Regions from separate parts of the Mycobacterium burgundiense genome, predicted to be linked through region 3. Evidence: predicted binding sites of a transcription regulator. Region 3 holds the regulator's gene; each other region holds the start of a gene.
The links. Region 3 encodes LexA, which represses DNA repair genes until DNA is damaged. Its sites were predicted from a motif close to CGAACANNTGTTCG; they were not measured.

Region 1 (4,932 bases), 170 kb from region 3:
CGTTCTGCACCCGCCGGGTCAGCGCCATCCAGCACGGGCAGACGATCTTCTCGATGTCGGCGTCGTTCCAGACCGATCAGAGCGGGATCGAGCACCAGGACGCGGTCCCGGCGGCCCCCGGCCCCGAGGATCTGCCCGGCTTCCGCTCCGGCGGCGCCTTCGATGACGCCGGTTTCGCGCAGTTCGACGAGTGGGACGTGCGCATCGTGCCGCGGGACGCCCTGGCCGTCCGCGACGGCAAGGCCTCCCAGCAGCAGGTCTGGTTCCGGCACCGCGATGCGCTGCCCGACGATCCGGTGCTGCACATCTGTGCCCTGGCCTATATGAGCGATCTGACGCTGTTGGGCTCCGCTCAGGTCAACCACGTCGAGGAACGCAAGCATCTGATGGTGGCGTCGCTCGATCACGCGATGTGGTTCATGCGTCCGTTCCGGGCCGACGAGTGGTTGCTCTACGACCAGTCCTCGCCGTCGGCGTGCGGCGGTCGGTCGTTGACCCAGGGCAAGATCTTCAACCGCTACGGCGAGATGGTCGCGGCGGTCATGCAGGAGGGGCTGACCCGCTACAGGCGCGACTATCGACGCCCGGCCGACCAGTGAACGCGCCCCGGATCGGGGTGCTCGCGCTGCAGGGGGACACCCGCGAACACCTGGCCGCGTTGCGGGAAGCCGGTGCCGAGGCGAGCACGGTGCGCCGCCGCGGCGAACTGGAATCCGTCGACGCCTTGGTGATCCCCGGCGGGGAATCGACTGCGATGAGCCATCTGTTGCGCGAGTTCGAGCTACTCGAACCGCTGCGGGCCCGGCTGGCCGACGGTATGCCGGCCTACGGTTCGTGCGCGGGGATGATCCTGATGGCCTCCGAGATCCTCGATGCCGGCGCGCCGGGACGCGCAGCGCTGGCGCTGGGGGCCATCGATATGACCGTGCGGCGCAACGCATTCGGGCGTCAGGTCGACTCGTTCGAGGGTGAGCTGGAGTTCGGCGGCATCACGGGTCCCATGCACGCGGTGTTCATTCGCGCGCCCTGGGTCGAGCGGGTGGGCCCGCAGGTCGAGGTGCTCGCCAGGGCCGACGGCCACGTTGTCGCGGTCCGCCAGGGCCGGACCCTGGCCACCGCTTTTCACCCGGAAATGACCGGCGATCGCCGCGTTCACCGACTCTTCGTCGATATTGTGACGGGGCGGGCGTAACGCTGGAAGCCTAAAGCTGCACGTAGACTATGAAGTCGGATTTGCAGCAGAGGGAATGAGGTAGTACCTGCATGAGCGGCCATTCCAAGTGGGCCACGACCAAGCACAAGAAGGCCATCGTCGACGCCAAGCGCGGCAAGATGTTCGCCAAGCTGATCAAGAATGTCGAGGTTGCAGCGCGGGTGGGCGGCGGTGACCCGGCAGGCAACCCCACGTTGTACGACGCGATTCAGAAGGCCAAGAAGTCTTCGGTCCCCAACGACAACATCGAGCGGGCCCGCAAACGCGGCGGCGGCGAGGAAGCCGGCGGCTCCGACTGGCAGGACATCACCTACGAGGGGTACGGCCCCAATGGGGTCGCCGTGCTCATCGAGTGTTTGACCGACAATCGCAACCGCGCCGCCGGCGAGGTCCGGGTGACGATGACCCGCAACGGCGGCAACATGGCCGACCCCGGCTCGGTGGCCTACCTGTTCTCCCGCAAGGGTGTGATCACCCTGGAGAAGAACGACCTGACCGAGGACGACCTGCTGCTGGCGGTGCTGGAAGCCGGCGCCGAGGAGGTCAACGATCTCGGGGACGCGTTCGAGGTCATCACCGAACCCGGCGATCTGGTCGCGGTGCGCACCGCGCTGCAGGAGGCCGGCATCGACTACGACTCCGCCGAGGCCAGCTTTCAGCCCTCGGTGACGGTTCCCGTCGACCTCGAGGGCGCGCGCAAGGTGCTCAAACTCATCGACGCCCTCGAGGACAGCGACGACGTGCAGGAGATCTACACGAATATGGACATCCCCGACGATGTCGCGGCGCAACTCGACGAGGACGACTGACCCTCGGCTGGCCCAGCGTGTCCCTACCCGGCCCCGTCGTCTGGTGGCATTAGGGTGTGGTTCGAACACATGTTCTGGCATTTCGGACCAGGGAGGGCTCGTGCGCGTGATGGGAGTCGACCCCGGCTTGACCCGCTGCGGGCTGTCGGTGATCGACAGCGGCCGCGGGCGTCAACTGGTGGCGTTGGACGTCGACGTCGTCCGCACGCCGGCCGACCAACCCCTGCATCGGCGGTTGCTCATCATCAGTGAGACGGTCGAACACTGGATGGACACCCACCGGCCCGACGTCGTCGCCATCGAGCGGGTGTTCTCGAACCAGAACGCCAACACCGCCATGGGCACCGGACAGGCCGGCGGCGTCATCGCGTTGGCCGCCGCCCGCCGCGACATCGACGTGCATTTCCACACGCCCAGCGAGGTCAAGGCCGCCGTGACCGGCAACGGCCGCGCCGACAAGGCGCAAGTCACCACGATGGTCACCAAAATTCTTGCGTTACAACAGAAGCCGACCCCAGCGGACGCGGCCGACGCGTTGGCATTGGCGATCTGCCATTGTTGGCGGGCGCCGATGATCGCCCGGATGGCCGCGGCCGAGGCCCTGGCGGCCGAACAGCGTCGCAAGTATCAGGCGACGCTCAAGGCGACCGCGAAGGCGAAGGCAAAGGCCGCCCGATGATCTCCTCGGTACGTGGCGAGGTCATCGAGATCGCGTTGGACCACGCCGTCATCGAAGCGGCCGGCGTGGGCTACAAGGTGATGGCGACGCCGTCGGCGTTGGCGACGCTGCGCCGCGGCAGCGAGGCCCGGCTGATCACCGCCATGATCGTGCGCGAGGACTCGATGACGCTCTACGGCTTCGCCGACCCCGACGCCCGCGACGTGTTCACCACGCTGCTCGGGGTCTCCGGGGTGGGGCCCAAGATCGCGATGGCGACGCTCGCGGTCTACGACGCCCCGACGCTGCGCCAGGCCCTGGCCGACGGCGACATCGCCGCGCTGACCCGGGTCCCGGGGATCGGCAAGCGCAGCGCCGAACGCTTGGTGCTGGAACTGCGCGACAAGATCGGGGTGTCGCCGGCCGCGACGGCGGTGGCCGGAGTCGGCGGTGGCGCGATCCGCGGCCCGGTGGTGGAGGCCCTGATCGGCCTCGGCTTCGGGGCCAAGCCGGCCGAGGAGGCCACCGACAAGGTGTTGAAGCTCGACCAGGAGGCCACGACGTCGAGCGCGCTGCGGGCCGCCTTGAACCTGTTGGGTAACACCAAATGAGCCGCTTCGACGGCGATCAGGACGCGGATCAGGAGGACACCGAAGACCGCGAGGTCTCGGCCGCGCTGACCGTCGGCGAGGGCGACGTCGACGCCAGCCTGCGGCCGCGGTCGCTGGGGGAGTTCATCGGTCAGCCCCGGGTGCGCGAGCAGTTGCAACTGGTGCTCGAAGGGGCCAAGAACCGGGGCAGCACGCCGGATCACATTCTGCTGTCCGGGCCGCCCGGCCTGGGCAAGACCTCCCTGGCGATGATCATCGCGGCCGAACTCGGTTCGGCGCTGCGGGTCACCTCCGGGCCGGCGCTGGAACGCGCGGGCGACCTGGCGGCCATGCTGTCCAATCTCGTCGAACACGATGTGCTGTTCATCGACGAGATCCACCGCATCGCCCGGCCCGCCGAAGAGATGTTGTATCTGGCCATGGAGGACTTCCGCGTCGACGTGGTGGTCGGCAAAGGCCCGGGCGCCACCTCGATTCCGCTTGAGGTGGCACCGTTTACGTTGGTGGGTGCCACCACTCGGTCCGGTGCACTGACCGGGCCGCTGCGCGACAGGTTCGGGTTCACCGCGCACATGGACTTCTATGAGCCCGCCGAACTCGAACGCGTGCTGTCGCGGTCGGCCGGCATCCTCGGCATCGACCTGGGGTCGGAAGCGGGATCGGAGATCGCCCGCCGCGCGCGCGGTACCCCGCGGATCGCCAACCGGCTGCTGCGGCGGGTGCGCGACTACGCCGAGGTCCGCGCCGACGGCATCATCACCCGCGACGTCGCCAAGGCCGCCCTCGCGGTGTACGACGTCGACGAACTCGGACTCGACCGACTCGACCGAGCGGTGCTCTCGGCGCTGACCCGCAGCTTCGGCGGCGGACCGGTCGGAGTCTCGACGCTGGCCGTCGCCGTCGGTGAGGAACCCACCACCGTCGAGGAGGTGTGCGAGCCGTTCCTGGTGCGGGCGGGCATGATCGCGCGCACGCCCCGGGGCCGGGTGGCCACCGCTCAGGCCTGGACGCACCTGGGTCTCACCGCCCCGCCGGGAGCGGTGGGGCTTGGTCAGCAGGCGATGTTCGACTGACGGGTCCCGAGGGTCGGCCGGGCACGCTGGTGGACAACGTGATCGTGCTGCGTCGTCGTTGATTAGCGGGAATTGGCGTGTCGTACCCCCATGGCACAATCGAAAGTATGTTCGAAGGAGTGGTGGAGGTGGGGGCCGGCGCCGATGAGGCGGCGTTGGTGGCGCATATCGGCGAGTTGGAGATTTTGAAGGCGCGCGCGACCGCGGCGCAGGCGCGGGCGACGGCCGCGTTGGCGCAGCGCAGGGCCGCCGCGGAGGTCGAGCGCGGGGTGCCGGCGGCGCGGCGGGGTCGTGGGTTGGCCTCGGAGGTGGCGTTGGCGCGGCGGGATTCCCCGGCGCGCGGTAATCAGCATCTGGGGTTCGCGAAGGCGTTGGTGTTCGAGATGCCGCATACGTTGGCGGCCCTGGAGCGGGGGTTGCTCTCGGAGTGGCGGGCGACGTTGATCGTGCGGGAATCGGCGTGTCTGGATGTCGAGGATCGCCGCGTCCTGGACGCCGAGTTGTGCGCCGATGCGGCGGCCTTGGTCGGTTGGGGCGACGCGCGGATTGTCGCGGAGGCCAAGGCGAT
Region 2 (4,932 bases), 2.2 Mb from region 3:
TCGCCGTCGCCGCCGTCGCCTCGTTCGTCTACGCCGTGGTCAGCCATCGCACCGATCAGGCGCTGGCGTACTACGACAGTCTCGCGCGGGCGTGGGAGCCACTGCTCGGAGTACTGGCGGCGGCGGCGGTGCCGTACCTGCGCTGGCCCCGGTGGCTCCGGGCCGGCGCGGCGGTGGTCGGGGTGGCGACGATCGTGACGGTCGGGTTTCTCGTCGACGGCGTGGCGCAGTACCCGGGGCCGCTGGCCCTGATTCCCGTGGCGGCGACCGTTCTGATTCTCTGCAGCGCCGCGAATCTCAACGGCGTGTTCCCGTGGCCGAACCGCCTGCTGGGTGCGACCCCGCTGGTTGCGCTGGGCGCCATAGCGTATGCGCTCTACCTGTGGCACTGGCCGGTGTTGATCTTCTGGCTCACGCATACCGACGCGGACAGCGCAGGCCTGACCGACGGGACCGTGGTCGTCATCGGGGCAGTTGCGCTGGCCGGTCTGACGCATTGGCTCATCGAGCGCCCGCTGCGCGCGGCGCATTCGGCGCGACATGCGCCCGCACCGGCGACGCCGCTGATTCTGACCAGTCTGCTGGTCGCGGTCGCGCTGGTGGTTTCCCTCGGCGCGGCGGGTTGGCGCCAGTACACGAACACGATTCGCGCCAACGGTGCCGATCTGCTGCATCTTTCGCCGGTCGACTATCCCGGTGCGCGCGCCTTGCTCGACGGTCTGAAGGCGCCGGCACTGCCCTTCCGGCCGACCGTGCTCGAGGCCTCCGATGATCTGCCGGCCTCCATTGTCGACGAGTGCATCAGCGACTTCGGCAACGCCGCGTTGATCAAGTGCACCTACGGCAACCGAAAGGCGCAGCGCACGATCGCCGTTGCCGGCGGTTCGCATTCCGAACACTGGCTGACCGCGCTGAACAAGATCGGTCAGCAGCACGGGTTCCAAGTGGTGACGTACTTGAAGATGGGTTGTCCACTCAACACCGACGAGGTTCCCCGGGTGAGCGTGTCCAACAATCCCTACCCGGGTTGCCGGGACTGGGTGGAAGAAACAATGGCCAGCCTGGTGGAGGACCGACCGGACTTCGTGTTCATGACCACCACCCGGCCGCGTCCGCATGCGCCGGGGGACTTCGTGCCGGACAGCTACCTGGGGATCTGGGATGTCCTGGCCGCCAATGAAATTCCGATCCTGGGCATCCGGGATACGCCGTGGATGTACCAGAACGGCATGGTGTTCTCACCGGTCGACTGCCTGGCTGAAGGTGGCGACCCGGAAAGCTGCGGACTTCCCCGCTCCGAAGTGCTGGCCAGCTACAACCCCACGTTGGATTACCTCGACCGATATCCCGGCATTGCACCGCTGGACCTCAGCGACGCCGTGTGCCGACCCGACTTCTGCCGGTCGGTCGAAGGCAACGTGCTGGTGTATCACGACGCACACCACCTGACCTCCACCTACGTGCAGACGTTGAGCGACGAGTTGGCGCGCCAGATCTCGGAGGCCACCGGTTGGTGGTGAGCGCGCCACTTGGTCCGCGTCGGTAGCGGCTCCGGCGGCCTCTCCGCTGCAGCGGGCAGAATCTGAATTCGCCGCTAGCGCAAGACCATCCGCCCCGATTGGTCAGAACTGGGCCTCGGCGCCCTCGTCGACCAGGTACCAACTGGTGTCCGCTGCGAATTCCGCTGCGGCTTCGTCGTACCCGGGTTCGCCGGGCAGTGGTGGCTCGAACCACGGGTAAAGGCCGTCGTCGGGTGGTCGGTCCCCGGGCCTGAGGTCCGCGCTGTCGTCGGGCTTGTCGGGTGGGTCGGGGTCGGTGCCGGCGGGTGTGCGGTAGTAGTCGATGAGGTCTTCGATGAAGTGGTAGGGGTTGGTGGTTGGTTGGCCGTGTTGGAGTTCGGGTGGGGGGATCCATTCGACGCGGCCGTGGGTGTTGATTTCGGTGTTCCAGTTCTGGTCGGTGGCCATGCGGTTGTCGGCGGGGCAGGCCAGGGCGAGGTTGTTGATTTCGGTGGCTCCGCTGTGTCTGGTCCATTCGGCGAGGTGGTGGACTTGGGTGTGGTAGCCGGAGACGGTGCAGCCGGGTCGGGTGCAGCCGCGGTCGCGGGCGTGCAGCACGATGCGTTGGTCGGCGGAGGCCAGGCGTTTGGTGCGGCCCAGCCATAGGGGGCGGCCTTGGCCGTCGAAGATGCTCAGGTAGTGGTAGGCGTGGCTGGCCATGCGGATCAGGTCGGCCATGGGCAGCAGGGTGCCGCCGGCGGTGATGGCTTTGCCGGTCAAGGGTTTTGGGTCCGGTGTGGGTGCGGGTTGTGGCTCGGACGGGGTTTCGGGTGGCGCCTCGGCCTGGGGTTCAGCTGCCGCCTCGGGCTCGGAGTCGGGATCGACCTTGCCGGGGTCTGCGGGCTCGGGTTCGGGTTCAGGCGCGGCGGGCTCGGGCAGTCCGGCGGCGGCGTGGAGTTCGGCGAGGGTGGTGGTGACGATGACGGTGACGGGTAGGCCGTTGAGTTGGCCGAGGTCGCCGCTGGCGAGCACGGCGCGGCCGAGGGCTTGGAGGGCGTCGTGGTGGCGTTGGGCGACGGTGCGGTCGTCGTTGAGGATTTGGGCTTCGGTGGGGGTGCCGCTGATGCAAGGGTGCTCGTCGGCGGCGTTGCACATGCCGGGGGCAGCCAGTTTGGCGAAGAGGGGTTCGAGGGTGGCGCGCAGTTCGGGGGTGATGGTGGCGCTGATCGTGCTCATCCCGTCGGCGCGTTGACGGCTCATCCGAAGACCGCGGCGAGCCTGGCGGTCCCGGTCGGCGAAATCTCCATCGGGGTCGAGCACGGCGACCAGGTGGTCGGCGAGTTTCTGGAAGGCCTGCGGGCCGAACTGCCCGCCCATCTGCGCCAGATCCCGCTCGGCGCGCTCACGCGCCGCGGCGTCCACCGCGGCCGGGATTTTCGCGTAGGCCTTGCGGGCGATCTCGACATGCTCGGGCCCGATCCGCCCGGCGGCTTGAGCCGCGGCCAGATTCGGCAGCACCGGTTCCAGCGGCGCACCGGTCACGCTCACCCGCGGGCCCAGGTCCGCGGCCTCCTTGACGCGTTGCCGGGCCGCCCCCAGGCTGATCCGCAACCGCTCGGCGAACACCCCGGCCAGCGTCGTGGCGCCCAGCTCGCCCGGGTTGCCGTCGGCGACCAGCCGGGCCAGGATCCGATGGTCGATGACCGGTGCCCGCCAGGCCACGGTTTCGCGACGCTGCAGCACCGTCACCAATTCCTCGGCCGTGAAGCCGTCGAAGCCGCACTGTTCGAGATCGGTGCAGGCCGCTTCGATCGCCTCCAGGCACCCCAAGACCGTGGCCCGGTCCAAGAGTGCGTTCCTACTCATGACTCGAACATTAGTTCGACCTACTGACAAGAATGGCCCGTAGACGCGGGGGAAGATAAGAATTCTGTAAGAAAACGCGCGTGGCGAATCGGTGCCGCGGACCTCAGCGTCCGAGCATCCTCTCGAGGACGCCGAGCAGGGTCGTGACGGTCGACGGATCCCCGGAGACATCTAGCCGGCCGTCGTCCAGCGCGTCCTCGATGGACAGCTGGCCGCCCACGATCGCCGCGATGGTGGCGGCCTGGCAGCGGACGGTGACATCGCCGGGCGTCGAGCTGGGCCCGGAGGTGACGGTCACGCTGCCGTCGAGCATCCGCAGGTGGGCCGTGCTGTCATCGATGTGGAACTCGAAGACCGCGTCGAGGTCATGCGGCCCCGCCCGGCGGACGTCGGCGGCCAGGAAACCCAGCACCCATTCGGCCCGGAAAGTTTCCGTATCGGCGTCGGCATCGGTCATCTGATGGCGTGCGCCCCACGTCGCCAATGGCACCAACGCGGACGCCAGTTCCCGTCCGGCGTCGGACAATTCGTAAACGACCGCCGATCCGGGTTGATCGAGCGCGAGCCGGCGGTGCACGACGCCGTCCGTTTCCAGTTGCCGGACCCGGTTCGCCAGCAAGCTGGTTCCGATGCCGGCCAGTGAATCGGCCAGCTCGCTGTAGCGCTTCGGACCCGAAGCCAGCTCCCTGACGATCAACAGGGTCCAGCGCTCGCCGACTACGTCAAGCGCATGGGCGAGCCCGCAGAACTGTCCGTACGTCCGTCGCGACACGTCAGTCATCGTACTCATTCACTCCGCATTCCTACTTCGACTCACTTTTCTGTTGTTCACTTCTAAATCTTATGTTACTTTTTCGAGCAGGAAGTGCAAGGCCTCACTCGGACGAAGGGGCGCGGCAACTGGTCATCGCTGAATCAAGCTCCGCGGCGACGCATTTCCGATCGATCACCGACAGCACAGAGAGGTTCACGACATGGCATCGATCGCAGGCTTACGCTCCTGGCCCCGATGGAGTCGGTCCTGGCTGCTGCAACTGCTCAGGCCACCCGATTCGCCGACGCTGGAAGAAATAGCCACCCCGGCAGCACGGCGCGAGAAGCGCTTCTACCAACCGCAGCGCGACGCGTTCATCGAGAACGCGGCGATGGCGCGGGAGATGTACCGGCTCTGACGGCCACGCTGTGCCGCGAGCGAATCGCCCCCGCGGTTTGAGCACGGTGCAATGGGGACATCATGGAACGGTGAATCTCTTGCCTGGCCCCACGGTGACGATCAGCGACTCCGACGTCGAAGACGCGTTGCGGCGCGCGGTTCGGATCATCAACCCGCTGCTCGACATCCTGTGGGGCACCGACCCGTTGGGACTGAAGCAACGCGATGTCGACCCTGACGCCGGGCCGCTGGACAAGGTGGCCGACGGGCTCTCTTGGGTACTCAACGCGGCAGACGTGCCGGGCACGCGCGGATGGGAAGATCTCGACGTCGACGCCCGTATCCGCTGGTGGGTTCGGCGCATCGGTGCGCTGAACACCGTGGTGGTCGCGTTCCCGGGCGTGCTCGGGGCCG
Region 3 (4,932 bases):
GCGGACCCGCCGACAGTGATCTCGGCTTCCCCAAAATTGACGAGGGGCCGGGCCGCGTCAGCCCCGAGAGCCGCAACTCGACTTTCAGCGCGGCCGACAATCCGGTGATTTTCTGGACCCCGGAAACCGGTGCCTGGGTGGTTCGGGGCGCGATCAACGCCGCATGGGATCAGCTCGGCGGGTCCTCCGGCGTGTTGGGCGTGCCGACCGAGGACGAGACCTACAGCGGTGACGTGGTCTCGCAGCGCTTCACCCGCGGACTGCTGTCGTTCGACACCCGGACGCGGACCTTCGCCACCGAGCCGCCCGAACTGGCGGGTCAGCTGGGTGGTCTGAACATCCCCTCGGATGTGACCTCGGCGATCGCGGCGGCCTGGCGGGCCAACGGCGGCGCGGCCGGGCCACTGGGTGCGCGCGCGGGGCAGCAGTACCCGATCGGCGACGGCGGGACCGGACAGGACTTCGCGGGCGGCAAGGTCTTCTACACGCCCGAGACCGGGGCCGTCGCCGTGACCGGGGACATCCTGGCCAAGTACGAATCCGCGGGCGGTCCCGCCGGCGACTTCGGTTTCCCGGTGGGCAGCGAGACCGACGGCGGTGTCCCGGACAGCCGCATGCAGGAGTTTTCCGCACCCGACCATCCGGTCATCTTCTGGACCCAGGACCACGGCGCGGTCATTGTCGGCGGCGCGATGAAGGCGGCGTGGGACAAACTCGGTGGGGCCGCCGGCGAGCTGGGCGTGCCGGTCGGCGATCAGAACACCGAGGGCACCGTCGTCACGCAGCAGTTCAGCGGCGGCGAGATCTCGTGGGACAGCGCCAACAACACCTTCAGCAGTGAGCCGGCCAACCTCGCCGAACCGCTCGTCGGTCTCGAGGTGCCCAACGCTCCGGTGCCCAGCACCCCGGCCACCCCGCCGGCCCCGGCGGAGGACAGTGGGATTGCCTGGCAGAACTGGTGGCTGTGGTGGATCGTGCCGCTGGCGCTGCTGATCCTGGGCTCCCTGTACGCGTGGTTCGCGATGAGCCGGCGCCGCTCGGCACGGTCGGCAGCCGAGGCCGAGGACGACGAGGACGTCGAGCCGGAGTCGCGCTACCGGCCCGGCTACGACGACGGCTACGCCGACCGCGACCCGGCGGCCGAGGTGCACGAGGACCGCCACGACGAGGACGACGACTTCCAGTCCGAACGCAGCCGCTGGTCGGTGCGGTCCGAGGTCCCCGAAGCCGATGACGACGGCTACGACGATGGCGGCTACGACGACGGCGGCTACCTGGCGCCGCCGCGCTCGGGATGGTCGGATCGCGGGGAAACACCCGCCCGTTTCGACGACCCCGACGACGGTGGTCTGTTCACTCACCGGGGATTGCACGAGACCGACGAGGACGAGGACCCCGACGCCGTCGACACCGCGCCAACTCGGGTGGTGGGTGCCGTCGATACCGAGCAGCAGCCGGGTCGCCACGCGGCCTACGGCGCCGATCAGCGCCGCTCGTCCTGGGATGCGCCCGAGGACGACGACTACCTGCCCGGACCGGGCTCGCTGTTCGCGCCCGTGTACGGCGCGGTGCCGCCACCGCCCGCCGAATACTCCGAGGGCGCCCGGTTCACCCAGCCGGCCGAGGACGAGGCAGTCGCCGAGGAGCGCGACGACGACGCCGGCCAGGACGCCGGGGCCCCGCCGGCGATCCACCTGCCGCTCGACGACCCGCATCGGGCACCGGATGGTTACCCCATCAAGGGCAGCATGCGCACGGGCCGGTACCACGTCCCCGGCACGCCGGGCTATGACGAGACGGTCGCCGAAATCTGGTTCGCCAGCCCGGAATTGGCCGAGGCGAACGGGTTCAGCCGGGCCGACTAGACCCGTCGGCCCGGGTCAGATCTTGCGGATGACGGTGACGACCTTGCCCAGGATTGCGGCATCGTTGCCCGAAATCGGCTCGAACGCCGGATTGTGGGGCATCAGCCACACCTGATCAGTGGTGCGCTTGAAGGTCTTGACGGTGGCCTCGCCGTCGATCATCGCCGCGACGATGTCGCCGTTCTCGGCGACGTTCTGCTGCCGGATGACCACCCAGTCGCCGTCGCAGATCGCCGCGTCCACCATTGACTCGCCGACGACCTTGAGCAGGAACAACGACCCCTCGCCGACGAGTTCGCGCGGCAGCGGGAAGACATCCTCGACGGCCTGTTCGGCCAGGATCGGCCCACCGGCGGCGATCCGGCCGAGCACCGGCACGAAAGTGGGCTCGGGCAACGCGTCGGAGCCGGCGACCTCGGTCACCGCGGCCGGCGGCGTCTCATCGAGTCCGCGGACGTCGACCGCGCGCGGCCGGTTGGGATCGCGGCGCAGGTAGCCCTTGCGTTCCAGGGTGCGGAGTTGATGGGCCACCGACGAGGTGGACGTCAGACCGACCGCATCGCCGATCTCGCGGATGCTGGGCGGGTAGCCGCGGGTGGTGACAGAGGAACGGATCACCTCGAGGATGGTGCGCTGCCGTTCGGTGAGCGCGGTGTCGCGCACGCCACGCTTGGCGTCGCTGCCCGGTTTGGAGTCTGCGGAGGTGCTGCCGGTCTCGGTGTCAGCCATGGGGCTGAATTTAGTCCTCCGGCGGCCAAGAATCAAACATGTGTTCGAGGTGTGTCTGGGTCGCGTGCGGTCCCCGCGGGATGTCGGTGCCCCGGTTTATCGTTCGGCAACAGTTCGATCACACGTTCGGTTTCGGGCTTCTGTTCGAACAGGTGATCGATTACATTCGAACATAGGAGCGAACGAATGTACGGCTCGCATCGACCGGAAGGATCGGACATGACACGCATCAGCGCTTACCCGGAGACCTGGGAACACCCCCTGAACACCGGTTCGTCGGTCGAGTTCGACCCCGCGGGCCGGGCTCGCAGGCGCACGCGGGCCCTGCCGCGGGAGGTCGACGGCAACCGGCCGCGGCCCGCCCGGCCCGCCGTGGCCGGACCGCGCCATCGCGGCACCGGGGTCCGGGTTTCCCGCGCGGTGCACACCCGGCGGCCCGCCAAGGCGATCACGCCGGTCACCGTCGTGGGTCTGGCGCTGCTGGCGGCCCTGATCACGGTCTGGCTCGGCGCGGTGGCGCAGTTCGGTGAGAAGGTCCGCGACGCCTCGGGGTCCGTGCCGAATCAGCTCGGGGTGGTCCAGGTGCAGTCGGGGGAGACGTTGGCGCGGTTGGCTGCCAGGGTGGCACCGCAGGCCCCGGTGAGCAGCGTGGTCGAACGCATTCGCGAGCTCAACGAACTGGACTCGCCGGCCATCGCCGCCGGGCAGACCCTCATCGCCCCGGTGGGCTGAGGCGGTGGCGCTCGACGCGCTGGCCCGGCCACAGCGGGCGCAGGTAGTCTCTGAGTCGAACACGTCATCTCAATGCCGGTGCGATGAAGGAGCGGACATGCACTGTCCTTTCTGCCGGCATCCCGATTCGCGCGTGGTCGACTCCCGCGAGACCGACGAGGGTCAGGCGATCCGCCGACGGCGATCCTGCCCGGAGTGCGGCAAGCGCTTCACCACCGTGGAAACCGCGGTGTTGGCCGTCGTCAAGCGCAGCGGCGTCACCGAGCCGTTCAGCCGCGAGAAGGTGATCAGCGGCGTGCGCCGGGCGTGCCAGGGCCGCCAGGTCGACGACGACGCGCTCAACGTGCTCGCCCAGCAGGTCGAGGACGCCGTGCGAGCCGCGGGTCCGGAAGTGCCGAGCCACGAGGTCGGACTGGCGATCCTGGGGCCGCTCCGGGAGCTCGACGAGGTCGCCTATCTGCGCTTTGCCTCGGTCTACCGGTCCTTCACCTCCGCCGACGACTTCGAGCGGGAGATCCAGGCGTTGCGTCAGCACCGTGAGGGCTTGGCCGCCGGCTGACCTGCGACGCCGACTCAGTCGACGGTGCGTACCCCGTCGTCGACGACGCCGCCGGCAATGCGGACCCACCCCTCGGAGTTCCACTGGGTTTCGATCTCGGAGCCCTTGCCCTGGGTGATCAGCAGATCCCGGCTCAGGTAATCGGTGAGCCGCACCGCCGCTGCGCCGGTGGCCTCGTCCTCAAGCACCCCGAGGCTGTGGGCGAACATCCGGGCCCGGATCCTGCCGGCGTCCCGATCGGTCCACGTCCACAGATAGTGCTCGACGTCGTCGGAGAAGTCATCGGGGTCGGCCGCCGCCAGCTTGTCGACCGAGTCCACATCGTGGATGGCGAATTCGGGTGCCCATCTGGCCCGAGCGCTGATCGCGGTGCGCCGGTGCGGGCCCACGTCGTAGCTGACCTGCACGATGCCGGCCGGGACCTGCAGCGTGTGGATGGCGCAGCCCTGGGACCGAAGCCACCACGCGGCCCCGACGGTCGGGTGGCCCGCGAAGGGGAGTTCGGTCACCGGCGTGAAGATACGGGCGGTGGCAGTGGGCGCGCCGGGGGCGGGAAGGTCGATGAAAACTGTTTCGCTGTAACCCAAGTGGGTGGCCAACCGCTGACGGTCGTCGGGTGCCACCGTGGCGGCGTCGACGACCCCCAGCGGGTTTCCGAAATTTCCGGCCGAGTCGGTGAACACCCGCAACACAGTCACATCGGTACCCATGGCCCGACTCTACTGGGGGAGCGCTGCGGGGTTCGCCCCGTTCGGCTACGGCGTGCTGTCGCCGTCGGAAAACGGGTCGTTGAACTTCTCGTGGGACTGCTGAGCCAGGAACCGCTCGAATTCGGCGCCGAGTTCGTCACCGCTGGGCAGGTCCTCGTCGCGTGCCAGCAGCGACCGGTTCTCCTGCGCCGAGACGAACGCGTCGTATTGGCGCTCGAGCGCGTTGACGACCTGGCCGACCTCGGCGCTGGCCTCGACCTGCTCGTCGATCTTGACCCGGACCTCGGCGGCCGCTTCGTTGAGCGCATGCGTCGGCAGTTCGAGCGACGCCGAACGC

Region 1: the regulator LexA is predicted to act here: its motif matches at 2,085-2,098, upstream of ruvC (crossover junction endodeoxyribonuclease RuvC).
Region 2: the regulator LexA is predicted to act here: its motif matches at 3,370-3,383, upstream of RCP80_RS00180 (HNH endonuclease signature motif containing protein).

The regions. Positions count from the first base shown of each region.
Region 1 covers NZ_OY726397.1:3,091,897-3,096,828, reverse strand. The annotation lists gene tesB (acyl-CoA thioesterase II) at 1-599, shown strand, start outside; gene pdxT (pyridoxal 5'-phosphate synthase glutaminase subunit PdxT) at 596-1,192, shown strand; gene RCP80_RS14330 (YebC/PmpR family DNA-binding transcriptional regulator) at 1,264-2,022, shown strand; gene ruvC (crossover junction endodeoxyribonuclease RuvC) at 2,123-2,701, shown strand; gene ruvA (Holliday junction branch migration protein RuvA) at 2,698-3,291, shown strand; gene ruvB (Holliday junction branch migration DNA helicase RuvB) at 3,288-4,364, shown strand; gene RCP80_RS14310 (HNH endonuclease) at 4,472-4,932, shown strand, end outside.
Region 2 covers NZ_OY726397.1:40,377-45,308, reverse strand. The annotation lists gene RCP80_RS00185 (acyltransferase family protein) at 1-1,520, shown strand, start outside; gene RCP80_RS00180 (HNH endonuclease signature motif containing protein) at 1,623-3,365, opposite strand; gene RCP80_RS00175 (HxlR-like winged helix-turn-helix transcriptional regulator) at 3,469-4,146, opposite strand; gene RCP80_RS00170 (hypothetical protein) at 4,340-4,537, shown strand; gene RCP80_RS00165 (hypothetical protein) at 4,608-4,932, shown strand, end outside.
Region 3 covers NZ_OY726397.1:3,265,059-3,269,990, reverse strand. The annotation lists gene RCP80_RS15295 (LGFP repeat-containing protein) at 1-1,865, shown strand, start outside; gene lexA (transcriptional repressor LexA) at 1,881-2,594, opposite strand; gene RCP80_RS15285 (LysM peptidoglycan-binding domain-containing protein) at 2,814-3,326, shown strand; gene nrdR (transcriptional regulator NrdR) at 3,424-3,885, shown strand; gene RCP80_RS15275 (PhzF family protein) at 3,900-4,595, opposite strand; gene RCP80_RS15270 (proteasome assembly chaperone family protein) at 4,641-4,932, opposite strand, start outside.